DNA from 2 places in the Micromonospora sp. LA-10 genome. Region 2 is predicted to be linked to the other one. Evidence: predicted binding sites of a transcription regulator. Region 2 holds the regulator's gene; the other holds the start of a gene.
The links. The regulator HrcA, encoded in region 2, represses chaperone genes, less so after heat shock. The targets are predictions, from matches to a motif close to GGTTNGCACNCTCNNNNNGAGNGTGCNAACC.

Region 1 (14,490 bases), 630 kb from region 2:
GTTCTCGGGTCTGAAGACGGCGGTGGCCCGCTGGGTGGAGGCGCGGCAGCGGGCCGGTGAGCCGGTCCCGGTCGCCGACGTGGCCGCGTCCTTCCAGGAGGCGGTCTGCGACGTGCTGATCGGCAAGGCGATCGACGCCTGCCGCACCAGCGGCATCGACACGCTGGTGATCGGCGGCGGGGTGGCCGCCAACTCCCGGCTACGGGCGATGGCCGAGCAGCGGGCCGGCAGGCACGGCATCCGGGTGCGTACGCCCCGGCCGAAGCTCTGCACGGACAACGGCGCGATGGTGGCCGCGCTCGGCTCGCATCTGGTCGCCGCGGGCGTCGCGCCGAGCCGGCTGGACCTGCCGGCCGACTCGGCGATGCCGCTGACAGTGGTCAGTGTGTGAGCGGGGAGGGAACCGACATGATCGTCCGGATGTGGGAGGCCAAGGCCGAGCCGTACGGCTTCGCCGACCTGATCACCTGGGTCTGCGAGACCGCGCTGCCCGAGTTCGAGCACGACCCGATGCACGTCTCCAGCGAGGTGTTCTCCTCCACCGACCACCGGCTGGTGGTCATCTCCAAGTGGCGGAACAACCCCCGGGAGCTTCCCGAGCCGCCGGCGCGCCTGATCGCCCGCCCGCCGCACAGCTGGGACTTCGCCCAGGTCGACCGCTGACTCTGCCGCTTCGTCAGGAGCGGCGGGTCAGCCGCCAGGTGGCGTACCCGCCGGTGCCGAGCGCGATCAGGAACACCGCCCACACCAGTCCGGTGCCGACCTGGAGCCCACCGCCGCTGCCCACGTTGGCCTGGGCCGCGGCGACGAGCGAGTCGCTCTGCGCGGGCGGCAGCGCGGCCGGCGGCAGCTGCTGCCAGCGCACCAGCCCGGTGCTCTCCAGCATGGTCATGTGGTCGTTGACGAACTTGTTGGCGTCCTCGGCCAGCTTGCGCACGATCGGGTCGCGGGTGCTGGCCCGGACCGCGCCGATCACCGGGAAGATCTTGCCGTGGGCGACCCGCAGCCGGGTGACGAAGATCTGGTCGAACCGGGCGCCGTTGGCGTTCCGCATCTCGGTCAGCCACCCCTGCTGCTCGGCCGTCGGATCGGTCGGCAGGGTGGCGCCGAGCTTGTTGGCCGCCTCGACCACCAGCTGGTCCAACTCCGCGTGCTGCTTGGCGATCTCCGCGCCGACCTCACGTACCCGGGCGGACTGGCCCTTCTCGGCCGCCATCTGCCCGGCCGGCATCTCCCACAGCCCGGCCAGCCGTACCCCGTTGAGCAGCGTCATGTCGGCGGCGTTCATCTGCACGCCGGGGTTGGGCGCGGCCTGCGCCGTCCCGGGAACGACGCCGATCCCCGCGCCCAGCGCGGCGAGCAGCAGTACCACCCGGTGCGCCAGCTTGCGGCGTGCGGATTCCAGCGATGCCATGGTTGCGGTGCCTCCTCGGTCCGGACCGGTACACGGGGTGTCGTGGACGGCCGCCCGTCCGCACACTGGTACGGATCACCGGGCCGATCAGTTCAGCGGATCGGCGAGGAGTCGTTCGAACGCCAGCTCGGCGGCGCCGATCAGCGCCGCGTCGTCGCCCAGCTTCGGGGTACGCAGCCGCACGTGCTCCAGGCACGCGGGCAGCCCGTTGGAGTTGAGCCGGCTGCGCACCTGCGCCGCGGCGGCCAGGTAGAGGTCGCGCATGGTGCCGCCGAAGATGACCATCTCCGGGTTGAAGATGTTCACCAGGTTCGCGACGCCGAAGCCGAGCCAGTCGCCTGCCTGCCGTACCGCGGTCTGCGCCCGGGCGTCGCCGCGGTCGGCGGCGTCGAAGACGGCGAGCAGCGCGTCCCGGCCGCGCGCCTCGGACCGGCCGGCGGCGCGCAGCAGCCCGTGCTCGCCGATCTCGGTCTCCCAGCAGCCGCGCCGGCCGCAGTCGCAGCGTACGCCGTCGCGGACCACCACCATGTGGCCGACCTCGCCGCCGTAGCCGCCGTGCCCCCGCAGCCGCCGGCCCCCGGCGATGATGCCGGCGCCCACGCCCACGTCGCCGTAGATGTAGATGACGTTGTCACAGCCGACGGCCGCGCCGCGGGCGTGCTCGGCGTAGGCGGCCACGTCGGCCACGTTCCCCACCGTGATCGGTACGTCTATTCCCAGCTCGACGGCGAGCGCCGCACCGATCGGCTCGTCCACCCAGCCGGTGGTCGGGCTGAGCCGGACCAGCCCGTCCTCGCGGCGGACCATGCCGCACACCGCCACCCCGGCGCCGACGCAGACCGCGTCCGGCGGCACCGACTGGTGCATCTCCTTGACCGCGCCGGCGAGCAGCGGGGCGGCCTCCCCGGCGACCAGGTTGCGCGGCCGCTCCATCTCCCGGCGGTCGAGCACCTCACCGCCGAGCCCGACCCGCGCGGCCCGCAGCCGGTCCACCTCGACGCTGTACGCGTACGCGTAGACCCGCCCCGACTCGGGCCGGACGACGAGTGACGGTCGTCCGGCCCGGCCGGTCTCCTTCGGCGTCCCCTCGCTGACCAGACCGGCGCCGGCCAGGTCCGCGGTCAGCGCGCCGATGGTGCTGCGGTTGAGGCCGAGCGCGGTGGTCAGCTCGGCGCGGGTGGTGGCCCCGTGAACGTGTACGTAGCGGAGCAATGCGCCCAGGTTCTGCCGACGGATCTCGTCCTGACTGGGGCCCGCGCGCATTGCCACTGCCATGGTGTTTCCGTGTCCCTGCTCAGCGGTTGCCGGTGGCGGCGGCCCGCCGACGCGACAGCGCGTCGATGGTCGCCGCGGCGAGCAGCACCACGCCGGTGACCACGTACTTGACGCCCGAGCTGTATCCCATCAGTCCCATACCGTTGTCGATGACCGCGACGACCGCGCCGCCGAGCACGGCGTCGAGGATCCGGCCCTTGCCGCCGAAGAGGCTGGTGCCGCCGATCACCGCCGCGCCGACGGCGTAGAGCAGTACGTTACTGCCACCGGTGTTGGGGTCGACCGAGTTGCCCCTGCTGGCGGCCACGATGCCACCGATGGCGGCCATCGAGGAGCAGATCACGAAGACGGAGATACGAATCCGGTCGACGTTGATGCCGGCCCGGCGGGCCGCCTCGGCGTTGCCGCCGACCGCGTAGATGTGCCGTCCGTAGCTGGTGCGCTGGAGCACGAACGTCCAGACGATCAGCAGCACCGCGATGATCGGTACGACGATCGGCACGCCCTTGAGCGAGGTGATCAGCACGTTGCGGCTGCGCTCCAGGTTGAGCACGTAGACCGCCACGCCGAGGATCACGGCCAGGCCGGCGATCCGCGCGCCGACCACTGTGAGCGGGTCGGTGAGCAGGCCGCGGGAGGCCCGGTTGCGGTACCGGAGCAACTGCACGGCCGCGTACCCGGCGACGGCCACCGCGGCGAGCGCCCAGCCCAGCGCGGGGGAGAGGTTGCGGTTGGCGATCGCGACGAGCACGTCGTCGCGGATCGCGATGTTGGCGCCCTCGTCCATGAGCGTCAGCACGACGCCCTGGAAGGCGAGGAAGCCGGCGAGCGTGACCACGAAGGACGGGATGCCGACCTTGGCGACCAGCAGGCCCAGCACGGTGCCGATCACCACACCGGTGACGACGGCGGCGAGGACCGCCACGTACCAGGGGTAGCCCAGCACGGTGACCACGTTCGCGAGGATCGCGGCGCAGACGCCGCTGGCGAAGCCGGCGGAGAGGTCGATCTCGCCGAGCAGCAGGACGAAGACCAGGCCCATCGCGATGAGCGTGACCGCCGCGCCCTGGGTGAACAGGTTCGCCAGGTTGCCGGCGGTGAAGAACGACGGGCGGGCGATCGAGAAGCCCACCGCGAGCGCCACGAGCATGACCACCGCGGGGAGCGCGCCGATGTCGCCGCCGCGTACCCGGCGCCAGTAGTTGTTCACGTGGCTGCTCAGGGTCGGTGTCGGCGCGACGCCGGCCGGGCCTTCCTTCTTCACGACGATGGCGGTCATCGGATGGCTCCTGGGGTGGTGTCGGCGGGCGCGGCGCCGTTGCCGCCCGGCTCGCCGGTGAGGCCGAGGCCGCCGGATCGGCCGGCGGTGATCAGCTCGACCACCTGCGAGTGGGTGATGTCGGTGGTCTTCACCTGGGCGACCATCTGGCCGAGGTAGAGCGCGGCGATCCGGTCGGAGACGGCGAAGACGTCGTTCATGTTGTGCGAGATGAGCACCACGGCCAGGCCGTTGTCGGCCAGCCGGCGCACCAGTTCCAGCACCTGGGCGGTCTGCGCGACGCCGAGCGCGGCGGTCGGCTCGTCCAGGATGACCAGGCGGCTGTTCCAGAGCACCGCCTTGGCGATGGCGACCGTCTGCCGCTGGCCGCCGGAGAGGCTGGCCACGTGCTGGCGCAGCGACTTCACGGTGCGCACGCTCAGGCCGGCGAGCGTCTCGGCGGCCATCTGCTCCATGGTCGGCTCGTCGAGCACGATGCCGCTGCGCTTCTCCCGGCCGAGGAACATGTTCTGCACGATGTCGAGGTTGTCGCAGAGCGCCAGGTCCTGGTAGACGACCTCGATGCCGAGCGCGGCGGCGTCGCGCGGGCTGTTGATGCTCACCGGCCGGCCGTCGAAGAGGAACTCGCCGGCGTCGGTGGGGTGGATGCCGCTGATGCACTTGACCAGGGTCGACTTGCCGGCGCCGTTGTCGCCGACAAGCGCGGTCACCTCGCCGGGGTGCGCGGCGAAGGCGACGTCACGCAGTACCTGGACGGGACCGAAGCTCTTGTCGATCCCGCGTAGCTCCAGCAGGGGGGTTGCGGACACGGGGTTCTCCTTTGGGCGGAGGGAGGTCTCGGATCCCGTCCGGCGCGGGCGCCGCCCGGCACGGGTCACCCCGTGCCGGGCGGCGCCGCCTGAGGCGGGTGGGTCAGCTCACGCCGGCGTCGGTGCAGAGCTTCGTGAAGGCACCGGTGCAGAGTTCTTCCTTGGTGACGTAGCCGTCGGCCACCACGTCCTTGACGTTGTCCTTGAAGATGGCCTTGGGCTCCAGCAGCACGGCCGGCACGTCCCGGTTGCCCTCCGGGTCCTTGACCGTCTGGCCGGTGTCCTTCTTCTCACCCTTGGCGAGCGCGATGGCCAGATCGGCGGCGGCGTCCGCCTCCTTCTTGACCGCCTTGTAGACGGTCATGCACTGGTCACCGGCGAGGATGTTCTGCAGGCCCTCCTTGGTGGCGTCCTGACCGGTCACCGGGACCTTGCCGTTGAGCTTGTTCTTCTTGAGCACCGAGATGGCCGCGTTGCCGAGACCGTCGTTGGCGGCGAGCACGCCGTCGATCTTGCCGCCGGCCTTGGTCATCTGCTGCTCGAAGATCGTCGCGGCCTGCGCGTTGTCCCACGCCGGTACCGGGTCGTCGGCGACCTTGGTGTACTCCTTCGAGTCGAACTTCGGCTTGAGCACCGAGTCGTACCCGTTCTTGAACAGGGTGGCGTTGTTGTCCGTCGGCGAGCCGTTGAGGTACGCGATCGACGGGTTCTTGACGCCCTTGTCGGTCAGGCACTTGCTCAGGCCCTCGCCCTGGAGCTTGCCGACCGCCTCGTTGTCGAAGCTGACGTAGTACTGGGCGGAGCCGCCCAGCGTCAGCCGGTCGTAGTCGATGGTCGCCACGCCCTGCGACTTGGCCTTGTCGAGCACGGCCTTGCCGGTGCCGGAGTCCAGATTGACGATCATCAGGACGTTGACGCCGTTGGTGATCATCTGGTCGGCGATGGTCTGGAACGCGGTCTTGTCGTTTTGCGCGTTCTGGATGTCGGACTCGACGCCCGCCGCGTCGAACGCCGCCTTGAGGTACTTGCGGTCCGCGCCCTCCCAGCGGGCGGAGGACTTGCTGTCGGGCAGGATCACGCCGATCTTCGGCTTCTTGGCGTTGGAGCCGCCGGCCTCGTCGGAAGAACCGCCGTTGTCACCACAGGCGGCCATGCTGCCGGTCGCGAGGAGACCGACGGCCGCGAAGGTGAGGAAGCCCTTGCGCATGTGCAGGGTCCTTTCGGAGGTGGGGGAGTGGTGATGTTTTGTTGTGTCCGGCAACGTATTCCTCGCCGCCCATGGGCCGCAAGACTGCCGAGGTCAGAAGTTTGTTGGCGGCGGTAACAATTCAGCAACGCGGTTGTCACCCGCGAGACACCGCCGGGCGTGCGCGTTCCGGGAACGCTCCCACACGTACCGTGACGAGGCCCGTCAGACGGCGGCGATCGATGCCGTGGCCGCCCCGGTGAGCGCCACCAGATCGGTCGGCGTGAGCTGCACCTGCAAGCCTCGGCGGCCCGCCGAGACGTACACGGTCGGGTACGCCAGCGCCGAGGAGTCGACGACTGTCGGTAGCCGCTTGCGCTGGCCCAGCGGGCTGATCCCGCCCCGCACGTACCCGGTCGCCCGCTCGGCCACCGCCCGGTCCGCCATCGCCGCCCGCTTGCCGCCCACCGCCGCGGCGAGCGCCTTCAGGTCCAGCTCGCCGGTCACCGGCACCACAGCCACCGTCAGCCCGCCGTCGACCTCGGTGACGAGCGACTTGAACACGCGTTCCGGTGCCACCCCGAGCGCTTCGGCGACCAGCGCGCCGTAGTTCGGCGCGTCCGGCGAGACGTCGTAGGGGTGGGTGCTGTGCGCGATCTTCTGCTTGCTCAGCAACGCGATCGCCGGAGTGCCAGGGCCCGCCACCGGCTCAAGCTAGCCCGGTCGTCGCCCGACCGCGAGCCGAAACCGCGCGCCGCGGGTCAGCCGCCCGCCGGGACCGGCCGGCAGACGAGCACCGCGGGGTCGCCCGCGACCCGGGTCAGCACCAGGTCGGCCGCCGCCTCGCCGGAGAGCCGCAGGTCACGGCGCAGCTTCTCCGGCTCCAGCGCCGACCCGCGCTTGCGGATCTCGACCCGGCCGACCCGCCGCTCCCGCAGCAGGGCGCGCAGCCGCTTCAGCGAGAACGGCAGCACGTCGGTGATCTCCAGGCAGCGGGCGAACGGGGTGGGCCGGGCCTCGTCGGCGTAGAGGTAGGCGATCGACGGGTCGGCGAGCGTGGCGTCGAGGTCGGTGGCCAGCTCGGCGACCAGGTGCGCGCGCACCACGGCCGGGTCCGGGTCGTACAGGAAACGCCGGACCGGCCCCACCTCCGCCTCCGCCGCGCCGGTGCCGGTGAGGTGATAGGAAGGGACCCTTTTACTACCGGAGGCGTTAAGAAGGGGCCCTTCCTTCTCGCGCAGCACTGTGGCTCGGCGGGGGACGCCGGCCAGCTCGCCGCACCACAGCGCCGCCTCGACCAGGTCGCCGTCCACGCTCACCCACTCCGCCTCGGCGCCCGCCGGGATCAGCGCGTGGTCCAGCCCTGGCGCCACCTTCACCACGGTGCGCGGCACCCGGGCGGCCAGGCCGGTGACGAAGTCCCACGGCGGCGAGTAGGACTTCGGGTCGAAGACGCGCCGGCCGGTGCCGGCCCGCCGCCGCGCCGGATCGCAGAACGCGCCGTCGACCCGGCTCACGTCGAACGCGGTGGCGTCGCCGCACTCGACGGTCACCAGTTCCGCCAGCCCGGCGGCCTCGGCGTTCGCGGCGGCCATCGCGGCGGTCAGCGGGTCGGCCTCCACCGCGTACACCCGGATCCCGGCGAGGGCCGCGGCGAGCGCGTCGGCGCCCAGGCCGCAACCCAGGTCGGCCAGTGTGGTCACGCCCGCGGCGCGCAGCCGCGCGGCCCGCCGGCCGGCGACCACCCCGCGGGTGGCCTGCTCCAGCCCGGGCCGGGTGAGGAACATCCCGGCGGCGGCCGCGCCGAACTTGCCGACCGCGCGGCGGCGCAGCTCCGCCTGGGTCAGCGCGGCGGCGGCGAGGTCGCCCGGAATCCCGGCCGAGCGCAGCGCGGCGGCCGCCGCCAGCGGGTCGCCGCCGGCCACCCGCCCGGCCGCGGCGAGCGCCGCCGACCCCTCGGGGGTACGCAGCGCGGCGAGCTGGTCGAGATCCACGGACTCATTCTCCCGGCCCCGTTCCGGCGCGACACGGAGGGCGACGCGTTGGCACTCTCCTTGACGGAGTGCTAGCCGAGGAATAACCTGCGATTAGCACTCTCACCCTGAGGGTGCCAACCCCCGAGCCTCGTGCCCGGGGGTTGAGCGCCAGGCGGACCGGCACCCGCGACGACGGCCCCGCCCGGTGGCATGTGGCAGATTGACGCTGGTCGGCACGCCGGCCGGCAACGACACCAAGTACCCGGGAGGGTATGCCCGTGACTACCGCGACCAAGGTTGCGATCAAGCCGCTCGAGGACCGCATCGTGGTCCAGGCGAACGAGGCCGAGACCACCACCGCCTCGGGCATCGTGATCCCCGACACCGCCAAGGAGAAGCCGCAGGAGGGCACCGTCCTCGCTGTCGGCCCGGGCCGGATCGACGACAAGGGCAACCGCGTGCCGATCGACGTGAAGGTCGGCGACACCGTCCTCTACTCGAAGTACGGCGGCACCGAGGTCAAGTACGCCGGCGAGGAGTACCTGGTGCTCTCCGCCCGCGACGTCCTCGCGGTCATCGAGAAGTAAGCAACCGATCAGTGTCGTTGCCCCGGTCCGGCTCGCCGGGCCGGGGCAACGTCGCTTCGAAGGGATACTGATGGCGAAGATCCTCAGCTTCTCGGACGACGCCCGGCACCTGCTGGAGCACGGTGTCAACGCCCTCGCGGACACGGTCAAGGTCACCCTCGGCCCGCGCGGGCGCAACGTCGTCCTGGACAAGAAGTTCGGTGTGCCCACGATCACCAACGACGGCGTGACCATCGCCAAGGAGATCGAGCTCACCAACCCGTACGAGAACCTCGGCGCGCAGCTGGTCAAGGAGGTGGCGACCAAGACCAACGACGTCGCCGGCGACGGGACCACCACCGCCACCGTGCTGGCCCAGGCCATGGTCCGCGAGGGCCTGCGCAACGTGGCCGCCGGCGCGAACCCGACCGGCCTGAAGCGGGGCATCGACGCGGCGGCCGCCAAGGTCTCCGAGGCGCTGCTCGGCAAGGCCGTCGAGGTCTCCGCCAAGGAGTCGATCGCGCACGTCGCCACCGTCTCCGCGCAGGACGCCGCCATCGGCGAGCTGATCGCCGAGGCGATGGAGAAGGTCGGCCGCGACGGCGTCATCACCGTCGAGGAGGGCTCCGCGCTCACCACCGAGCTGGAGGTGACCGAGGGGCTCCAGTTCGACAAGGGCTTCATCTCGCCGAACTTCGTCACCGACCTGGAGGCGCAGGAGGCGGTCCTGGAGGACCCGTACATCCTGATCACCACGCAGAAGATCTCGGCCATCGAGGAGCTGCTGCCGCTGCTGGAGAAGGTTCTCCAGAACAACAAGCCGCTGCTCATCGTCGCCGAGGACGTCGAGGGCCAGGCCCTGTCGACGCTGGTGGTCAACGCGCTGCGCAAGACCGTCAAGGTCTGCGCGGTCAAGGCCCCGGGCTTCGGTGACCGCCGCAAGGCGATGCTCCAGGACATGGCGATCCTGACCGGCGCCGAGCTGGTCGCCCCGGAGCTGGGCTACAAGCTCGACCAGGTCGGCCTGGAGGTGCTCGGCACCGCCCGCCGCGTCGTGGTCGACAAGGAGAACACCACCGTCGTCGACGGTGGCGGGCAGGCCTCCGAGGTCGCCGACCGGGTCGCGCAGATCCGCAAGGAGATCGAGGCGTCCGACTCGGAGTGGGACCGGGAGAAGCTGGCCGAGCGGCTGGCGAAGCTCTCCGGCGGCATCGCCGTGATCAAGGTCGGCGCGGCCACCGAGGTCGAGATGAAGGAGCGCAAGCACCGCATCGAGGACGCCATCGCCGCGACCAAGGCCGCGGTCGAGGAGGGCACGGTCCCGGGTGGCGGCGCCGCTCTGGCCCAGATCCTGCCGGCGCTCGACGACGACCTGGGCTTCACCGGTGACGAGAAGGTCGGCGTCTCGATCGTGCGCAAGGCGCTCGTCGAGCCGCTGCGCTGGATCGCCCAGAACGCCGGCCACGACGGCTACGTGGTGGTGCAGAAGGTCGTCGGCAAGGACTGGGGCCACGGCCTCGACGCCGCCACCGGCGAGTACGTCGACCTGGCCAAGTCCGGCATCATCGACCCGGTGAAGGTGACCCGCAACGCGGTCAGCAACGCCGCCTCGATCGCCGGCCTGCTGCTCACCACCGAGAGCCTCGTGGTGGAGAAGCCGGCCGAGCCGGAGCCGGCCGCCGGTGGCCACGGCCACTCGCACGGTCACGGCCACCAGCACGGCCCGGGCTTCTGACCCGACCGCACGGCCCGACGTCAGGGCACACCGCCGACCCGGTGGTGTGCCCTGACGGCTTTTCCGGGCCGTGTCCCCTTACGGAACGCTGACGGAAATGGCAGCCGTCCCCGCGGGTCGACCAGACTGGATGCCGTGAGCACCCTTTCCCGCCGCCGCGCGGCACTGGCCGGTGTCGTCGCCGCCGTGGTGGCGCTCGGCGCCGCCGAACCCGTGGCGGTCCTGACCGGCCCCCGGTCGGCTCCACTCGTCGCCGTCGGCGGACTCGTCGTCGACCTGGTGCCCGAGCCGCTCAAGCAGTTCGCCATCGACGTCTTCGGCACGTACGACAAGATCGCCCTGCTGGTCGGGACGGCGCTGCTGCTGGCCGCCTTCGGCGCGCTGCTCGGCCTGGTGGCGGTCCGGCGGCTGGCGATCGGCCTGGCCGGCATCGCCGCGTTCGCCGCGCTCGGCGTCGCCGCCGCGCTGACCCGGGCCGGCGCCGACGCGTTCGACACGCTGCCCTCGCTGGTCGGCGGCGGCCTCGGCGCGCTGACGCTCTGGGCGTTCGTGGCCGGCCCGCTGGGCGCCGACCCGCCGGATCGGACGCGGCCCGGACGTGATCGGACCGACGCCGCGCCACGCGACCGGGCCGGGACCGGCCCGGCGCAGCGCGACGGGGCCGCTCCCGGGGACGGTGAGCCGTCGTCCGCGCCGCCTCCGGCGGTCGCCGCGCTCGCGGGGGAGGAGAAGACGCCGGGTGGCTGGGAGCCGGTCCGGCACGACGACGACGCGGAGTCGCGACGACGGTTCCTGCGCGGCGCCGGGCTGCTCACCGGAGCGGCCGCGGTGGCCGGGCTGGGCGGGCACTGGCTGGCCGGCCGGCGCGGCGTCTCGGCGGCCCGGGACGCGGTGACGCTGCCCGCCCCGGTCGCGCCCGCCCCGCCGGTGCCGGCCGGCGCCGACCTGTCGCTGTCCCGGCTCGCGCCGTACGTCACGCCGAACTCGGAGTTCTACCGGATCGACACCGCGCTGGTGGTGCCGCAGGTGGACCCGGTCACGTGGCGGCTGCGCATCCACGGGCGGGTCCGCAACCCGATCGAGCTGAGCTTCGACGACCTGCTCGCCCGCCCGATGGTCGAGCGCTACGTGACGCTCGCCTGCGTCTCCAACGAGGTGGGCGGCGACCTGATCGGCAACGCGCGCTGGCTCGGCGTACCGATCAAGGACCTGCTCGACGAGGCCGATCCGGAGGACGGCGCGGACCAGGTGGTCGGCCGGGCCGTCGACGGCTGGACCTGCGGCACGCCCACCTCGGTGCTGCGCGACGGGCGGGACGCGCTGCTCGCGGTCGGCATGAACGGCGAGCCGCTGCCGATCCAGCACGGCTTCCCGGTGCGGATGGTGGTGCCCGGCCTCTACGGGTACGTCTCGGCCTGCAAGTGGCTGACCGAGCTGGAGCTGACCAGCTTCGCCGACTTCGACGCGTACTGGGTGCCGCGCGGCTGGTCCGCGCAGGGGCCGATCAAGACGCAGTCCCGGATCGACACGCCCCGCCCTCGCAGCCGTCCCGCCGCCGGTCCGGTGACCGTCGCCGGTGTCGCGTGGGCGCAGCACCGCGGCGTCAAGCGAGTCGAGGTACGTGTCGACGGCGGGCCCTGGCAGGAGGCGACCCTGGCCCCGGCTGTGTCGGCGGACACCTGGGTGCAGTGGTCCTGGCGGTGGGACGCCACGCCGGGCGAGCACGCGCTCCAGGTGCGGGCGACGGACACGACCGGCGAGACCCAGACGGAACAGCGCGCCCCGGTCGCCCCGGACGGCGCTACCGGCTGGCACACGGTAAGGGTCACGGTCACCTGACGACCGCGGCACATCACCCTTGATCGACATCGGTTCCCCGAAGTGGTGGCATCAGAGGCTCCGCGATATGACCACTTCGCCGAGCTGGTGTCGATCACGCGGGGTCGGGGCGGGACGACACGACGCCGCGCCCCGGGTTTCGGGGCGCGGCGTCGGTGGTCGTGAAGCCGGTCAGGCGACCTTACGCTGGTCCGGCACGGCGGTGTTGTGCGGACGGCCGAGGCGGGCCTCCAGCCGGGCGATGTCCACCCGGGTCTGTCGGCGGTCGGCCAGGTCCTCCCAGCCGAGCGCGAGCAGCCGCAGCCGCTCGGACTCGCTGAACCCGCCCCAGACGCCGTACGGCTCGCGGACGGAGAGCGCGTGCGCGGCGCACTCGGCGCGTACCGGGCAGGCGCGGCAGACGGACTTGGCGCCCATCTCGCGGCGCGTCCGGGAGGAGCCGCGCTCGCCGTCCGGGTGGAAGAACTGCGCGCTGTCGCGGCCACGGCAGGCCCCGAGCCGCTGCCAGTCCCAGAGCTCGTCGATCGGTCCAGGCAGCCTACGTACGTTCGACATCAGCACCCCTCCTCCCGCGCGGCACCGCGGAGAATGTTCGTGGCCAGCTACCGGGCGGCGGTCCGCGCGGGATGCCGGTTCCGGATGAACCCCTCGGTACCCGAGCCGTCCCCGCCTCACACATGTGTGATCGAAAACCTCGGACAGTCGGCGGCATATGCCCCATCTGTCGGAAAAGTTCGGATGATTGCCCGGAACCCCCTCCCGAGCCCACCTCCGCATGGTCTGCTCTGAGTCGGAGAGGAGCCCACTGTGCGTAGTGTTCTTGTGTGCGTTCGGACACCATTGGCGGCCCAGCATCTGACCTCCGCCGCGGCGCGGCTCGGGCTGTCCGGCGTCGTCCGGACGGCCGTCTCCGATCCGGAGGTGATGTTGCGGCTCGCCGAGCGTCCGGTGGACGTGGTGCTCGCCGACACCGCGCTGACCCGGCCGGACAGCGCCGGTTTCGTGCGCCGGGTGCTGGCCCGCGCGCCGCAGGCGGCGGTGCTGCTGCTCGGCGCCGAGGAGTCGGAGTCGGCGGCGGCCACCATCAGCGCCGGTGCTCGCGGACTGATCCAGAACGCCGACCACGACCTGACCAGTGCGGTCGCCAAGGCGCTGCTGCTGCTCTCCGCCCCCGGGCGGAGCAACAGGCACCGGGTGGCGGACACCGCCCGGGACGCGGCGGCGGTCGGCGGTCCGGCCCGGTCGGCGGGGCGTACCCAGGGTGGGCCCGGCTGGCCGGCGGCGGCGCCGGTGGACGCGGCGGGCCTGCCCACAGTGGTGCCGGTGCAGCGGGGTGAGGACCCGGACGACCCGGCGGCGGCCGACGGCGCGGAGGCGCCCCGGCCCGGTACGGCCCAGCGGCCGGCGCGGACGCCGCGCGGCGCCATCGGGCTGACCGAGCGGGAACTTCAGGTGCTGCTCGGCATGGCCGAGGGCAAGAGCAACGCGGAGATCGGGCGGGAGCTGTTCGTCTCCGAGGACACGGTCAAGACGCACGCCCGGCGCTTGTTCCGCAAGCTCGGCGCGCGGGACCGGGCACACGCCGTGGCGGCCGGCTTCCGGGCCGGCCTGGTGGCCTGACGGCCCGGACGGCGGCGCTCAGCCCTCGGTGGACTCGTCGGTGCCCTCGGTGAGCGTGTCGTGCACGCCGTCGGCGTAGCCGCGGGCGTAGTCCCAGCTCACGTAATGGTCCGGATCCGGGTCGTAGGCCGGCTCGTGCACCCGGGGACGCCCCGAGTTGAGCAGGTGGCGCAGGTTGCCGCGCAGCAGGTCCCAGTCGAAGTAGTGCGGCTCGCGGCAGTCCTCGCACTCGATCACCAGGCCGCGCACCCCGATCGGCTGGAGCAGCGCCTGGTAGATCTCCAGGTCGGCGAGATCCTCCAGCACGTCCTGGCGCTCGACGTCGGTCAGCGGGTCGAGCGCGTCGTCGTCGCCGGGATCGTGCAGACCGGCAGCCGGATCGGCGGGATCGCCGTTGAACGGGTCGATGGGCTCGTCGTGCACCCCCTAACCGTAGACCCCGGGCCGCCGGAAAGCCCGCCCCAGCCCGCGCTGTGGCCCGGCCTACCCCCGGGCCCGCCGCTGCCCGGACGGGAACGGGCCAGTGGGTACGATGAGGCGACGCGCCGTCACCCGGCGCCCGCCGGTGCCCCCGCGCGCCGCCTCGCTGCAGCCCGTTCGACCAGCTCAGGGGAGCAATCGTGGAGAATTCGCCCAGCACCGAGATCCCGGCCGGCGCCGACGGCGGGGAGCTGGGTGGCCATCTGCCCGAGCTGCCTGCCGGTTCGGCCCGCGTGGTGCCGCTCGGCCTGACCTTCGACGACGTGCTCCTGCAGCCGGGCGAGTCGGACGTCGTACCCAGCCGGGTCAAC
Region 2 (14,490 bases):
GTCGCGGTGGACTCGTCGGGGGCGCCGGCCACCACCGGCAGCCACGGGCGGCGGGCCTGCTTGGCGGCCTCCCGGGCGGTGGCCACCCACTTCTGCCGGGCCCGTACGCCCCGGTCGCCGCGCCACTGCGCCACCGAGCGGGACGCCGCCCAGGGCACGATCTCGTCCACCCCGACCTCGGTCATCGCCTGCACGGCCAGTTCACCCCGGTCGCCCTTGGCGATGCCCTGCACCACGACGAGCCGGGGCACGGGCGCGTCCGCGTACCCCCGGCTGGTGACGCGCAGGTCGAGCGTGCCCCGGCCGACGGCGGTGACCACCGCGGCGGCGGTGCCGCCCCGGCCGTCGGCGAGCAGCAGTTCCTCGCCGGCGCGCAGCCGCTGCACGGTCGCCGCGTGATGGCCCTCCGGGCCGTCCAGCGTCAGCGTGTCACCGGTGGGCAGCGCCTCGACCAGGAACAGCGGGGCGGACACCTCAGGCGTGCCCGTTGAACGCGTCGCGCATCCGGGAGAAGAAGCCGCCCTGCTTGCTCAGCTCGGCGACCTCCTCGCCGCGGGTCTTGGCGAAGTCGCGCAGCATCCGCTCCTGGTCGGCGTCGAGCTTGGTCGGGGTACGCACGTCCAGGTGCACGTAGAGGTCGCCCCGGCCGGTGCCGCGCAGGTGCGGTACGCCCCGGGCGCGCAGCCGCAGCGTGCTGCCGGGCTGGGTGCCGGGCTTGACGTCGACGGCTTCCTCGCTGTCGAGCGTCTTGATGGTCAGCCGGGTGCCGAGCGCGGCGGCGGTCATCGGGACCGTCACCCGGCAGTGCAGGTCGTCGCCCTTGCGGGAGTAGACGTCGTGCGGCCGCTCGTGGATCTCCACGTAGAGGTCGCCGGCGGTGCCGCCGCCCGGGCCGACCTCGCCCTGCTGGGCGAGGCGGATCCGCATGCCGTCCTCGACGCCGGCCGGGATCTTGACGGTCAGCGAGCGGCGGGTACGCACCCGGCCCTCACCGGCGCAGGTCGGGCAGGGGTGCGGGATGGTGGTGCCGTAGCCCTGGCAGACGGTGCACGGTCGGGCGGAGACCACCTGGCCGAGGAAGGTGCGCTGCACCGACTGCACCTCGCCCCGGCCGCCGCACGCCTCGCAGGTGGCCAGGTGGGTGCCGGCGGCGGTGCCGGCGCCGGAGCAGGTGGTGCAGAGCACCGCGGTGTCGACGGTGATCGGCGCCTCGACGCCGAACGCGGTCTCGTTGAGGTCCAGTTCCAGGCGCAGGATCGCGTCCGCGCCGGGGCGGGTGCGCGGCCGGGGACCCCGGCTGCCGCCCGCCGCGCCGCCGAAGAACGCGTCCATGATGTCCTGGAAGCCGACGAACGGACCGGCGCCGCCGGGCCCGCCCGGGCCGCCCATGCCACCGCCGCCGGGGGCGAGCGGGTCGCCGCCGAGGTCGACGATCTGCCGTTTCCGGTCGTCCGAGAGGACCTCGTACGCGGCGTTGATGTCCTTGAACTTCTCCTGGGCCTCCGGGTCCGGATTGACGTCCGGGTGGTACTGCCGCGCCAGCTTGCGGTAGGCACGCTTGATCTCGTCGTCGGAGGCGTCCCGGCTCACGCCGAGAATGCCGTAGTAGTCCCTGGCCACTGCGTTAGGTGTCCTCATGTTCGTCTCGCGTCGCTCCGGTCGTCGGCCGCAACCGGCCGTCGGCCCTGACTGGTCAGTTCTGGGCCAGAAGTTCGCCCACGTAGCGTGCCACGGCTCTCACCATGGCGATATTGCCGGGGTAGTCCATCCGGGTCGGGCCGAGCACGCCGAGCCCACCGACGATGGTGCTGCCCGGTCCGTAGCCGGTGCTGACCACCGAGGCGGCCCGCAGGTTGTCGAACTCGTTCTCGTCGCCGATCAGCACGCGGGTGGTGCTCGGCTCCGTCTCGCCGATCAGTTTGAGCAGCACGACCTCTTCTTCGAGCGCCTCCAGGATCGGCCGCAGCGAGCCCTGGAAGTCGAGCAGGCCGCCCCGGGTGAGGTTGGCCTGCCCGGCCAGCGCGAGGCGCTCCTCGTGGCGTTCCACGAGCGTCTCCAGCAGCACGGTGGAGAGCGTGGTCATGGCCGGGCGCAGATGCGGCGCGGACTCGTCCACCAGGGCCTCCACCAGCGGCGGCGTCTCGGAGAGCTGACTGCCGACCAGCTTCTCGTTCACCAGCCGGCGCAGGTCGGTCACGTCGTCGGCGGGCACCGGGGCGGGCAGCTCGACGAGCCGCTGCTCGACCCGGCCGGTGTCGGCGATCATGACGACCATCAGCCGGGTGGTGGAGATCGGCACCAACTCCAGGTGACGCACCTTGGACCGGGCGAGGCTCGGGTACTGCACCACGGCGACCTGCCGGGTGAGCTGGGCGAGCAGCCGGACCGTACGGTGCACCACGTCGTCGAGGTCGACCGCGCCGACCAGGAAGCGCTCGATGGCGCGGCGCTCGGCCGGGCTGAGCGGCTTGACCCGGGAGAGACGGTCCACGAAGAGGCGGTAGCCGCGGTCGGTGGGCACCCGGCCGGCACTGGTGTGCGGCTGCCGGATGTAGCCCTCCTCCTCCAGCACCGCCATGTCGTTGCGCACCGTCGCCGGGGAGACGCCGAGCTGGTGCCGCTCGACCAGGGCCTTGCTGCCCACCGGCTCCTGCGTGGCGACGTAGTCCTCGACGATCGCGCGCAGCACGGCGAGTTTGCGGTCGTCGAGACCCATGTCCCCACCTCCTGACACACCTCGGCCGGGCCGGCACGCGGCATCCGCCGGGCGGCTGGCACTCGACTGTAGCGAGTGCCAGTCTACGTCGGCACCCCCGCCGACGCGATGATCGCCTGACGGACCTGCGGTGCGGCCCGCCACACCGCCCGGCACACCAGGGCCGAACAGCCGGTCACGCTGGGTCTGTGTCGCTCTGGTGCCACTTGCCCGGTGGCCCTACCGTGACGTGCATGACTGAACCTCCTCGCCCTCCCGGAGCAGGGGACTCCGGCCCCCAGCCCGACCCGTCGGCGCCCTACGGCTCCGGCGAGCCGCCCACCGCTCCACTGTCCGGCGCGCCGGGCGCGGGCGGGTATCCCCCGCCCGGTGACTATCCGCCCCCGGGCGGCTACCCGCCTCCGGGCGGGCAACCTCCGCCGGGCGACTACCCGCCCCCGGGCGGTTACCCCCCGCCGGGCGGCACGCCGGGCTACGGCGCCGGCTACCCCGCCGGTGGCGGCTTTCCCGGTGGTGGCGGCTACGGCCCGGCCGGGTACGCCAACAACGACGAGAAGACCTGGGCCCTGGTGGCGCACTTCGGTGGCGCCGCGGGCGTCATCGTCGGTGGCGGTCTGCTCGGCTGGGTCGCCCCGCTGATCGCGATGATGACCCGCGGTCAGCAGTCGCCGACCGTGCGCGCCCACGCGGTCGCGGCGCTGAACTTCCAGATCACCTGGACCATCGCCAGCGTGCTCGCCTGGGTGATCACGGTCGTCACCTGCGGGATCCTGTTCTTCATCCCGATGCTGGTCTGGCTGGTGCCGCTGATCTTCGGGATCATCGGCGGGGTCAAGGCCAACGAGGGTGTGCTCTACCGCTACCCGATGACCTACAACTTCATCAAGTGACACCGCCGGCCGGCCGCGGGGGCGGCCGGCCGGTGCCGGTCACGGCAGCAGGTCACGGACCACCGCGTCGGCCAGCAGCCGTCCGCGCAGCGTCAGCACCACGAGCCCGCGCGCGTACGCCCCGGCGTCGAGCAGCCCGGCGTCCCGGGCCCGCTCGGCGCCCGCCCGGCCGGGCTCGTCCAGCACGTCCAGCGGCAGCCCGGAGGCGAGCCGCACCCGCAGCATCACGTCCTCCATGTGCTGCTCGTCCGGGCTGAGCACTTCCCGGGCCAGCGCCGGCGAGGCGCCCTCGGCCAGCCGCGCCGCGTACGCGCTCGGGTGCTTGACGTTCCACCAGCGCACGCCGCCGACGTGGCTGTGCGCCCCCGGGCCCAGGCCCCACCAGTCGGCGCCGGTCCAGTAGAGCAGGTTGTGCCGGCACCGGGCCGCCGCCGAGCGGGCCCAGTTCGACACCTCGTACCAGGAGAAGCCGGCCGCGCCGAGCGCCGCCTCCGCGGCCAGGTAGCGGTCCGCCGCCACGTCGTCGGAGGGGTACGGCAGCTCGCCCCGGCGCATCCGCGCGGCCAGCCGGGTGCCGTCCTCCACGATCAGGGCGTACGCGCTGACGTGGTCCACGCCCGCCTCGACCACCTGGGCCAGCGAGGCGGCGAAGTCGTCGGCCGTCTCGCCCGGCGTGCCGTAGATCAGGTCCAGGTTCACGTGGTCGAACCCGGCGTCGCGCGCCTCCAGCGCGGCGGCGGTGGCCCGGCCCGCGCTGTGCCGACGGTCGAGCACCGCGAGCACCCCTGGCGCGGCCGACTGCATGCCCAGCGAGATCCGGGTGTACCCGGCGGCCCGCAGCGTCTTGAGCGACTCCGGGGTCACCGACTCGGGGTTGGCCTCGGTGGTCACCTCGGCGTCGGCGGCCAGCCCCCAGACGCGGTCGATGCCGTCGAGGATCCGGGCCAGGTCGTCGGCGGGCAGCAGGGTCGGCGTGCCGCCGCCGACGAACACGGTGTCGACCCGGGGCGGCGGCGAGTCGCCCAGCACCCGGGCGGCGAGCGCCAGCTCGGCCAGCACGGAGTCGGCGTACGTCTCCCGGCTCGCCCCGCCGCCCAGCTCGGCGGCGGTGTACGTGTTGAAGTCGCAGTAACCGCACCGGGAGGCACAGAACGGGACGTGCACGTACACGCCGAAGCCGCGCGCGCCGACGGTGCGACGGGCGGTGGCTGGGAGCGATCCGTCGCGCGGGACGGGTTCGCCTTCTGGAAGGACGCCGGGCATGGCCACTAGTGTGCCCGGCATGACCTCTCCGGACGCTCTCGTGCGAGTCGCCACGGCCCGTGGGGTGACCACCCTCACCCTGGACAGCCCGCACAACCGCAACGCGCTCTCCACGCCCCTGATGACCCAGCTGCTGGCCGGGCTGGCCGACGCGGTCGCCGACGACGCGGTACGCGCGATCGTGCTCGACCACACCGGCCCGGTCTTCTGCTCCGGCGCCGACCTGAAGGAGACCGCCGCCGCGTACGCCAGCGGGACGGTGCCCGCCGGGATGCTCGGCGACGTGCTGGTCGCGGTGCGGGAGTGCCCGAAGCCGGTGCTGGCCAAGGTGGCCGGGCCGGCCCGGGCCGGTGGGCTGGGCCTGATCGCCGCCGCCGACCTGGCGGTCTGCGCGCAGGAGGCGACGTTCGCGTTCACCGAGGTGCGGATCGGGGTGATCCCGGCGGTGATCTCGGCGACCGTGCTGCCCCGGCTGGGCCAGCGGGCCGCCGCCGAGCTGTACCTGACCGGCGACACCTTCGACGGCCGTCGCGCCGCCGAGGTCGGCCTGGTCACCGCCGCGGTGCCGGCCGACGAGCTGGACGCCGCCGTCGAGCGCTACTGCGGCTCGCTGGTCAAGGGCGCGCCGGGGGCGCTGGCCGGGGCGAAGGAGTTGCTGCGCCGCCCCGCCGCCACGGACCTGCGGGCCGAGATCGCGGAGTTGGCGGCGCTGTCCACCGGGTACTTCCTCTCCGACGAGGGGCGTGAGGGCGTCATGGCGTTCCGGGAGAAGCGGCCCGCCGCCTGGGTGCCCGCCGGGGACTGAGGCGCGCGGCGGGCCCGGCTCGACGCCTTCGGTGGCGGCGGGCCCCGCCCGGCGGCGCGGCGTGGCCGGTCACGCGGTGACGGGACGGCCACTCGGACGAGAGGCGCGGGCGCGGGGCCGACGTACGCTTGGCGGACTGTCGGGACAGGGGGTGCGGGTGCGGACGCGAGCGGCGATCGTGGCAACTGGTGTTGCGGTGTGCGTACTGGCCCTGCTCGCGGTCTACGTCGTGACCAAGCAGTTCGGCGAGCACCTGCGGCTTCCCCTGGCCAGCCGGACCTGCACGGTGCAGGCCGACGGCGAGGTGGTGCTCGGCGCCGACCAGATGGCCAACGCGGCGACGATCGCGGCCATCGGGATGCAGCGCCGGATGCCCGAGCGGGCGGTGGTGGTGGCGCTGGCCACCGCGTACCAGGAGTCGCACCTGCGCAACATCGCGCACGGCGACCGTGACTCGCTCGGCCTGTTCCAGCAGCGCCCGAGCCAGGGCTGGGGCACCCCGGAACAGGTCCAGGACCCGCGGTACGCGGCGAACAAGTTCTACGCCGCGCTGAAGAAGGTCAAGGGCTGGGAGCGGATGCGGGTCACCGACGCCGCCCAGCGGGTGCAGCGGTCGGCGTTCCCCGAGGCGTACGAGAAGTGGGCCGACGAGTCGGAGGTCCTGACCCGCGCGTTGCTCGGCCACGCGACCGGCGCGGTGGCCTGCACGGTGAGTTCGCCGCCGACGATGCGCGGGCCGGCCGCCGCCAGCGCCGTGCTGGAGAGCCTGTCGCTGGACTGGGGGCTGCCCCGGCTGGCCACGGCGACGGACCTGACCGCGCTCACCGTGCCGGCTGGCGACGACCGTAACGGCTGGCGGTACGCGCACTGGCTGGTGTCGCACGCCGACGACCACGGCGTGAAGAAGGTCCGCTTCGGCAACCTGGAGTGGACGGCCGAGCAGGGCTCCTGGGCCCGGGTGAAGGGCGATCCGGCCACCGAGGTACGCGCCGAGGTGTTCGCGGCGGCCTGACCGGCCCGCCTCCTCAGCCCTTCACGGCTCCGGCGACCAGGCCGGAGACCATCCGGCGCTGCACCAGCAGGAAGAAGATGATCACCGGCAGGGTGAACAGCGTGGACGCGGCCATGACCGAGCCCCACGCGGTGTCGTCGCGGCCGAAGAAGAACGTCATCGCCACCGGCAGCGTGTACTTCTGCTGGTCGTTGATGAACGTCAGCGCGAAGATCAGCTCGTTCCAGGCGGTGATGAACGAGAAGATGCTGGTGGCGACCAGCCCGGGCGCGACAAGCGGGAACAGCACCTTGCGGAACGTCTGGGCCCGGCTGGCCCCGTCGATGGCGGCGGCCTCCTCCAGCTCCTTCGGCACCGCGGCGACGAAGCCCCGCAGCATCCAGACCGCGAACGGCAGCGAGAAGCCGAGGTACGTGAGGATCAGGCTGGGCAGCGTGTTGTAGAGGCCGAGCCGCTGGATCATCAGGAACAGCGGGATGACCAGCGCCTCCAGCGGGATCATCTGCACCACCAGCAGCATGATCAGGAACGTGGTGCGCAGCTTGAACCGGAACCGGGCCACCGCTGTCGCGGCCAGCAGCGCGACCAGCCCGCTCAGCAGCACCGTCGCCAGCGCGACCAGCGCGCTGTTGAGGAAGAAGTCGGTGAACGTCACGCCCGGGATCAGGTTGCCGGTGAGGATCTCCCGGTAGTGCTCCAGCGTCGGCTCCGCCGGCACCGGCCGGGGCGTGGACGAGAAGATTTCCCGGTTGGGCTTCAGCGACGTCGCCACCATCCAGTAGACCGGGAACGCGGCGAAGAGCGCGACCAGCAGGCCCGCGCCGTTGAGGGCGATCTTCTTCATCATTCGTCCTCCTGCCGCAGCACCATGCGGACGTACAGGGCGGTCACCGCGAGCAGGATCACGGTGAGGATCACCGCGATGGCGGAGCCGAGGCCGTACTTGGGCGGTGGCGAGAACGCCTCCGCGTACGAGTAGATCGACAGCATGAACGTCGACCGGTCCTGGGTGCCGCCGGCCAGCACGAACTGCTGGGTGAAGACCTTGAAGTCCCAGATCGTGGAGAGCACCACGAGGATGCCGAAGACCGGCCGCAGGATCGGGAAGGTCACCGACCAGAAGACCTTCCACGGACCGGCGCCGTCGACCCGGGCCGCTTCCTGCAACTCCGTCGGCACGCTCTTGAGCCCGGCCAGCACGCTCACCGCGATGAACGGGAAAGAGTGCCAGACCACCACGAGCGTCAGGATCGCGAAGAACATCAGCGGGTCGTTGAACCAGCCGTACCCGGTCCAGTCGCTGCGCCCGAACAGGGCCGTGGAGAGCCCGTCGGGGAGCTTGTTGAACAACCACGTGACCAGGCCGCTCGTGTCGTCGAAGATCCATTTCCAGACGATGGTGCCGGTCAGCGCCGGGGTGGCCCAGGCGAGCATCACGCAGCTCGCCACGAACGTGGCCATCTTCCTGCCCAGGCGGTTGAGCAGCAGCCCGACCAGGGTGCCGAGGATCATCGTGAGCGCCACGTTGGCGACCGCGAACAGCACGGTGTTGCGCAGCACCGTACGGAAGAACGGGTCGCCGAGGATCTGCGCGTAGTTGGCCAGGCCGACCCAGGGCCACTCGCGGTCGCCGCGCAGCTGCCGGACGCTGTCCAGCTTGTGGAAGGACATCCACACGACCTGGCCGAGCGGCCAGAGCAGCAGCACGGCGATGATCGCCAGGCAGGGCAGGAGCAGCAGGTACGGAAGGTGGTCCACCCGGCGACGGCGCCGCCGCGCGGGGGTCTCCCGCGCGGCGGCCTCGCCGGTGGCCTCGGTCAGCGTGGTCACTTGGCGTTGAGAATGCTTTCCATCTCGGTGGCCGCGTCGGCGGTGGCCTTCTCGACCGTCTTCTGGCCCTTGATGACCGAGCTGTTCATCGCCTGGGTCACCGTCTTGGTCCGGCTGACCTCGACCCACTTCGGGGTGAGCGGGGTCAGCTTGGTGTTCTGGATGGCGGTGGCGAACGCGGCCATCACCTTGTCGTTGGCGTAGTCGCCGCTGCTGACCAGGTCCTTGTAGACCGGGAAGAAGCCGAGGCTGCTCGCGAACTCCTTGTCCTTCTGCTTGCTCAGCAGCACAGTCATGTAGTCCCAGGCCAGCGACTGCCGCTCGCTGTCCTTCCAGATGGCGATGTCGGAGCCACCGGCGAACGCCGGGGCGGCCTTGCCGTCCGGGCCGGGAATCGGGAACGTGCCCCAGACCTTCTCGATGTCCGGGTTGTCCTTCTTCATCGCGCCGCCCTGCCAGCTGCCGGCGAACGCCATCGCGGCCTTGCCCGTGGCGAACTGGGTACGGGCGTCGACCTCGTTCCACGCGGCGGCGGCCGGCGGGGCGACCTTGTGCACGGTCACCAGGTCGGTCCAGAACTTGACCGCCTTCTGCGCCTCGGGGGTGTTGTAGCCGGACTTCCAGGCGTCGCCCTCCTTGGTGGCGATCTCCGCGCCGGCACCCCAGAGGAAGGAGTAGAACGGCAGCTCGGAGTTGCCGGGCAGGGCGATGCCGTAGGTGCCGGGCTTCTTGGCCTGCACGGCCTTCGCGGCGGCGACCATCTCGTCCCAGGTCGTCGGCGGCTTCACGCCGGCCTCGGCGAACCAGTCGGTCCGGTAGTAGACGGCCCGCACGCCGGCGTACCACGGCACGCCGTACTGCTTGCCGTCGAGCTGGGCGTTCTTGACCAGGTCGGGCAGGATGTCCTTGCCCTCGGACCAGCCGTTGAACTTGTCCGTGACGTCGGCGAGGGCCTCCTGCGCGGCCCAGCCCTGAGTCTCGGTGTTGCCGAGCTCGGTGACGTCCGGGCCCTCCCCACCGGCGAGCGCGGCCTGGAACTTCTTCGGCGCCTCGAGCCAGGGGATGTACTGCACCACGACGTCGGTCTCGGGGTGCTTCTTCTTGAATTCCGCCTCGACGCCGTCGAGGAACGCGGTCTGGGCGTCGCCGCCCTCACCCATCATCCACACAGTGAGCTTGCTGTTGTCGGCGGCCTTGTCGTCGTCGCCGGAGCCACCGCACGCGGTCAGCACCAACGCGGCCGACGCCACGATGGCGGTGACCGGAGCCAGCCGCTTCCACCTGTTCACGCCATATCTCCCTCAGGGCCGTTTGGCACTAACCTTCTCCGCCGCACCTTAGTAGGAAAATTTCCTTTACAACAGGGGGTGTTCGCGACGGAGGGCAGAGGCGACCGTATCGCAGCCGAGGGCCCGGCCGACATCGATGCCGTCCGGGCAGTTCGGAGCCCACGAACGCCGACGGGCGCCCGGCCGATGAGGCCGGGCGCCCGTCGAGGCGCGTGGTGCGGGGTCAGTAGCGCGAGACGCCGCGGCGACGGCCGACGCCGGCCACCAGGGCCACGGCGATCGCAGCGAAGAGCACCTGCAGCATCAGCTCGCGCCAGTCGATACCGGCGGTCTCGGCGAAGCCGGAGGCCCGGGCCACGATCGTGCCCAGAAGCGCGGCGCCGACGCCGATCAGCATGTGCAGCCAAATCGGCATGTTCTGCCGGCCCGGCACGACCAGCCGGCCCAGCGCGCCGACGATCAGACCAACGACCAGCGCCGTGATGATGCCCCAAACGGTGAGCTCCATGGTCGCCCTCCTCCTTAAGATCGGGTCACACATTTCGTGTGGTTACTGTCGTGATCGCTAAGTTCCCGACCGCCTCGAAATCCAAACCGACTCCGATGACGAATTGTTCAGACGTACCCTGACCTGCTGCTTCTCCCCGAAACCCGGCGCGGCGGGCGGAGCCTGCGCACCGACGGGGTTCAATGCGCCGAATACGCCGACGGGCGCCCGGCCTCATCGGCCGGGCGCCCGTCGAGGCGCGTGGTGCGTCGATCAGTAACGCGAGACGCTGCGGCGGCGGCCGACGCCGGCCACCAGGGCCACGGCGATGGCGGCGAGCACGACCTGCACGGCCAGCTCGGCCCAGTCGATGCCGGCGGTCTGCGTCGCGATGCCGAGCGCGCGGGCCAGGACGGTACCCAGCAGGGCGGCGCCGACACCGATCACCATGTGCAGCCACATCGGCATGTTCTGGCGGCCCGGCACGACCAGCCGACCCAGCGCGCCGACGATCAGACCCACGACCAGCGCGGTGATGATGCCCCAGACGGTGAACTCCACGGTCGGTCCTCCTAAAGCGATTTCGCACGTTCTGTGCGGTTGCTGTCGTGCCCGCTAAGTGCCCGACGCATCGAAAACCGAAACCGGCCGCATCGACCGCCACTCCCCCGGCCAGGGCGAACCCGCAGGTGGGAGCGCTGCCACCGCCTGAAAATTCCTGGGTACGCGAACCGGCCGGCGCCCTGAAGAGGACGCCGGCCGGTTCGTGGAGCCTGACTGGTTACTTCTTGCCGGCGGGCTTGCCGTCGCCGGAGTCGGACGAGAGCGCGGCGATGAACGCCTCCTGGGGGACCTCCACCCGGCCCACCATCTTCATCCGCTTCTTGCCCTCCTTCTGCTTCTCCAGCAGCTTGCGCTTACGGCTGATGTCACCGCCGTAGCACTTGGCGAGCACGTCCTTGCGGATCGCGCGGATCGTCTCCCGGGCGATCACCCGGCTGCCGATCGCCGCCTGGATCGGCACCTCGAACTGCTGGCGCGGGATCAGCGAGCGCAGCTTCGCCGCGATCGTCGTGCCGTACGTGTACGCCTTGTCCTTGTGCACGATCGCGCTGAACGCGTCGACCGGCTCGCCGTGCAGCAGGATGTCGACCTTCACCAGGTCGGACGCCTGCTCGCCGGAGGGCTCGTAGTCGAGCGAGGCGTAACCCTTGGTGCGGCTCTTGAGCTGGTCGAAGAAGTCGAAGATGATCTCGGCCAGCGGCAGCGTGTAGCGCAGCTCCACCCGGTCGGCGGAGAGGTAGTCCATGCCGAGCAGGCTGCCCCGGCGACCCTGGCACAGCTCCATCACCGCGCCGACGTAGTCGTTCGGGGTCAGCACCGTCGCCCGCACCGTCGGCTCGTACACCTCGGCGATCTTGCCGGTCGGGTACTCGCTCGGATTGGTCACCACGATCTCCTCGCCGTCCTCCTGGATGGCGCGGTACACCACGTTCGGCGCGGTGGAGATCAGGTCGAGGTTGAACTCCCGCTCCAGCCGCTCCCGGATGATCTCCAGGTGCAGCAGGCCGAGGAAGCCGCAGCGGAAGCCGAAGCCCAGCGCGCCGGAGGTCTCCGGCTCGTAGACCAGCGCGGCGTCGTTGAGCTTGAGCTTGTCCAGCGCCTCGCGCAGGTTCGGGTAGTCCGAGCCGTCGATCGGATAGAGACCCGAGTAGACCATCGGCTTCGGGTCCTTGTAGCCGCCGAGCGCCTCCTTGGCCGGATTGCCGTTGATGGTGACCGTGTCACCGACCCGGGACTGGCGCACGTCCTTCACGCCGGTGATCAGGTAACCCACCTCGCCGACGCCGAGCGCGTCGGCCTTGACCATCTCCGGCGAGATGACGCCGATCTCCAGCAGCTCGTGCACGGCGCCGGTGGACATCATCTTGATCCGGTCCCGGGCCGAGATCCGGCCGTCGATCACCCGGACGTACGTGACCACGCCCCGGTAGACGTCGTACACCGAGTCGAAGATCATCGCGCGGGCCGGCGACTGGGCCTCACCCACCGGCGGCACGAACTGCCGGACGATCTCGTCCAGCAGGTAGGGCACGCCCTCACCGGTCTTGCCGGAGACCCTGATGCAGTCCGCCGGGTCGCCGCCGATCAGGTGCGCCAGCTCCTCGGCGTACTTCTCCGGCTGGGCAGCCGGCAGGTCGATCTTGTTGAGCACCGGGATGATGTGCAGGTCGTTCTCGAGCGCCAGGTAGAGGTTGGCGAGCGTCTGCGCCTCGATGCCCTGCGCCGCGTCGACGAGCAGGATCGCGCCCTCACAGGCGGCCAGCGAACGGGACACCTCGTAGGTGAAGTCCACGTGGCCCGGAGTGTCGATCATGTTGAGCACGGCGGTCTCACCAGCCCGGTCGCCCTCGCGGATCGTCCACGGCATCCGCACGGCCTGGCTCTTGATGGTGATGCCGCGCTCGCGCTCGATGTCCATTCGGTCCAGATACTGCGCGCGCATCTGCCGTGGGTCGACCACACCGGTGAGCTGCAACATCCGGTCGGCCAGGGTCGACTTCCCGTGGTCGATGTGGGCGATGATGCAGAAGTTCCGGATGCGCGCCGGGTCGGTGGCACCAGGAGCGTTCGCGCCGGGATCGAGCGTCGGTGGCACAGCGGTCCGTTCTGGTCGGCTGACGTGAGCGGGCCGGCGCGCCGCCGGCCCCCTCCATGGTCCCACGTCGTCCGGGGCGCGCCCGGACTCCCCCTTTACTCCAGGGCTATTCGACGGGTGGCTCGACGAAGAGGGTGGCCAGCCTCGGCAGCCGGCGACGGGCCTCGTCCTCGTCGTCGAAGTCCCAGAAGTCGTTCAGGTCGGGCACCGGCACCGGGTCACGCTCGGCCGGCAGATCGGTCGCGGTGGCCTTCCGGTACGCGTCCCACGGCACCGCCAGCATCTGCTCGCACTCGAACTCCTCGCCGCTGAGCGCCGCCGACCGAACCTGCGGCAGCTCGGCGAGCGAGTCCGGGTCGCCGACCGCCTTGGCGAACACCGCCCGGCCCTGGGTCATCAGCCAGCCCCGGAAATACTCGAAGCCGTCGTCGGACGCGCCCCCGTTGATCAGGTACGCCGCGCCCCAGAGGTCGACCCGGTAGGAGGCGGCGAGCACCCGCCGCTGGTGGTGGGCGTACCCGACGATCTCCTCCGGGTCGCGCGCGGCCAGCAGCGCGACCGCCCGGGCGGCGACGGCGTCGGGCTCTCCCCCGGCCCCGGCGCGGGCCTCGTCGATCAGCTGCCAGAACTCGTCGGTCCTCATGGTGGGCAGTCTGGCAGAGCCCTCCGACGAGTGGTCCGCGGTGCGCGTTCGGTGCGCCGGGCACGGCCCCGCGTGCGGCAGCATGGTGCGGTGCGCGCGATCTCACTCCCGCCGGTTCCGTACGGGTCGACGGCCGTGCGGCCAGGCTGGGCCGACCTGCCGGCCGGGCTGCGGGACGCGCTGGCCGCCCGGCTCGGCGGCCCGCCGGCTGCGGTCCGGTTGGCAGCCGGCGGGTTCACCAGCGGCTTCGCCGCCGTACTGACCGGTCCCGCCGGTGAGCGCGTGTTCGTCAAGGCGGCGGCGCTGGACGGGCAGCGGCACCTGGTCGACTGGTACGCCCACGAGGCGGCGATCCTGGCCCGTCTCCCGGCCGGCCTGGCGGTGCCCCGGCCGCGCTGGGCGCTCACCGAGTCCGGCTGGTACGCGCTCGCGCTCGACGCGATCGACGGACACACCCCCCGGCTGCCCTGGGCGCCGGCCGAGCTGGACGCCGCCCTGGCCACGTACGCCGAGGTGGCCGCCGCCCTCGCCGAACCGCCCGCGGAGCTGGCCGCGCTCCCGCTGCCCCGCCTCGCGGACCTGGCCCGCGACGACATCCTCTGGTGGGGCGAGGTGGCCGCCGGGCGTGAGCCGCTGCCCGAGCCGGCGGCCGGCGCCCCGCTGGCCGAGCTGGTGGCGCTGGAGTCGCGCCTGCCCGGGTACGCCGACGCGGCCCCCGGGCTCGCCCACGGCGACCTGCGGGTGGACAACCTCCTGATCGACGCGGACGGGCGCGCCTGGCTCTGCGACTGGCCGTGGCTCTGCCACGGGCCGGGCTGGTTCGACCTGGCCGGGCTGCTGCTCACCGCGTATGCCAGCGGCCTGGACGCGGACGCCGCGTTCGCCGGGCACCCGGC

Region 1: the regulator HrcA is predicted to act here: its motif matches at 8,049-8,079, upstream of groES (co-chaperone GroES).

The regions. Positions count from the first base shown of each region.
Region 1 is NZ_CP195710.1:4,498,245-4,512,734, forward strand. It holds gene tsaD (tRNA (adenosine(37)-N6)-threonylcarbamoyltransferase complex transferase subunit TsaD) at 1-391, shown strand, start outside; gene ACSDG8_RS21335 (hypothetical protein) at 409-663, shown strand; gene ACSDG8_RS21340 (DUF4142 domain-containing protein) at 677-1,414, opposite strand; gene ACSDG8_RS21345 (ROK family protein) at 1,502-2,677, opposite strand; gene ACSDG8_RS21350 (sugar ABC transporter permease) at 2,709-3,968, opposite strand; gene ACSDG8_RS21355 (ATP-binding cassette domain-containing protein) at 3,965-4,777, opposite strand; gene ACSDG8_RS21360 (sugar ABC transporter substrate-binding protein) at 4,881-5,984, opposite strand; gene ybaK (Cys-tRNA(Pro) deacylase) at 6,189-6,668, opposite strand; gene ACSDG8_RS21370 (THUMP-like domain-containing protein) at 6,725-7,957, opposite strand; gene groES (co-chaperone GroES) at 8,212-8,526, shown strand; gene groL (chaperonin GroEL) at 8,597-10,240, shown strand; gene ACSDG8_RS21385 (sulfite oxidase) at 10,376-12,079, shown strand; gene ACSDG8_RS21390 (WhiB family transcriptional regulator) at 12,251-12,634, opposite strand; gene ACSDG8_RS21395 (helix-turn-helix transcriptional regulator) at 12,887-13,699, shown strand; gene ACSDG8_RS21400 (DUF5319 domain-containing protein) at 13,718-14,122, opposite strand; gene guaB (IMP dehydrogenase) at 14,320-14,490, shown strand, end outside.
Region 2 is NZ_CP195710.1:5,123,495-5,137,984, reverse strand. It holds gene ACSDG8_RS24245 (16S rRNA (uracil(1498)-N(3))-methyltransferase) at 1-473, opposite strand, end outside; gene dnaJ (molecular chaperone DnaJ) at 475-1,620, opposite strand; gene hrcA (heat-inducible transcriptional repressor HrcA) at 1,694-2,716, opposite strand; gene ACSDG8_RS24230 (DUF4870 domain-containing protein) at 2,950-3,606, shown strand; gene hemW (radical SAM family heme chaperone HemW) at 3,646-4,869, opposite strand; gene ACSDG8_RS24220 (enoyl-CoA hydratase-related protein) at 4,889-5,674, shown strand; gene ACSDG8_RS24215 (hypothetical protein) at 5,826-6,686, shown strand; gene ACSDG8_RS24210 (carbohydrate ABC transporter permease) at 6,700-7,533, opposite strand; gene ACSDG8_RS24205 (carbohydrate ABC transporter permease) at 7,530-8,516, opposite strand; gene ACSDG8_RS24200 (sugar ABC transporter substrate-binding protein) at 8,513-9,805, opposite strand; gene ACSDG8_RS24195 (GlsB/YeaQ/YmgE family stress response membrane protein) at 10,029-10,313, opposite strand; gene ACSDG8_RS24190 (GlsB/YeaQ/YmgE family stress response membrane protein) at 10,566-10,853, opposite strand; gene lepA (translation elongation factor 4) at 11,074-12,951, opposite strand; gene ACSDG8_RS24180 (DUF4240 domain-containing protein) at 13,058-13,594, opposite strand; gene ACSDG8_RS24175 (phosphotransferase family protein) at 13,685-14,490, shown strand, end outside.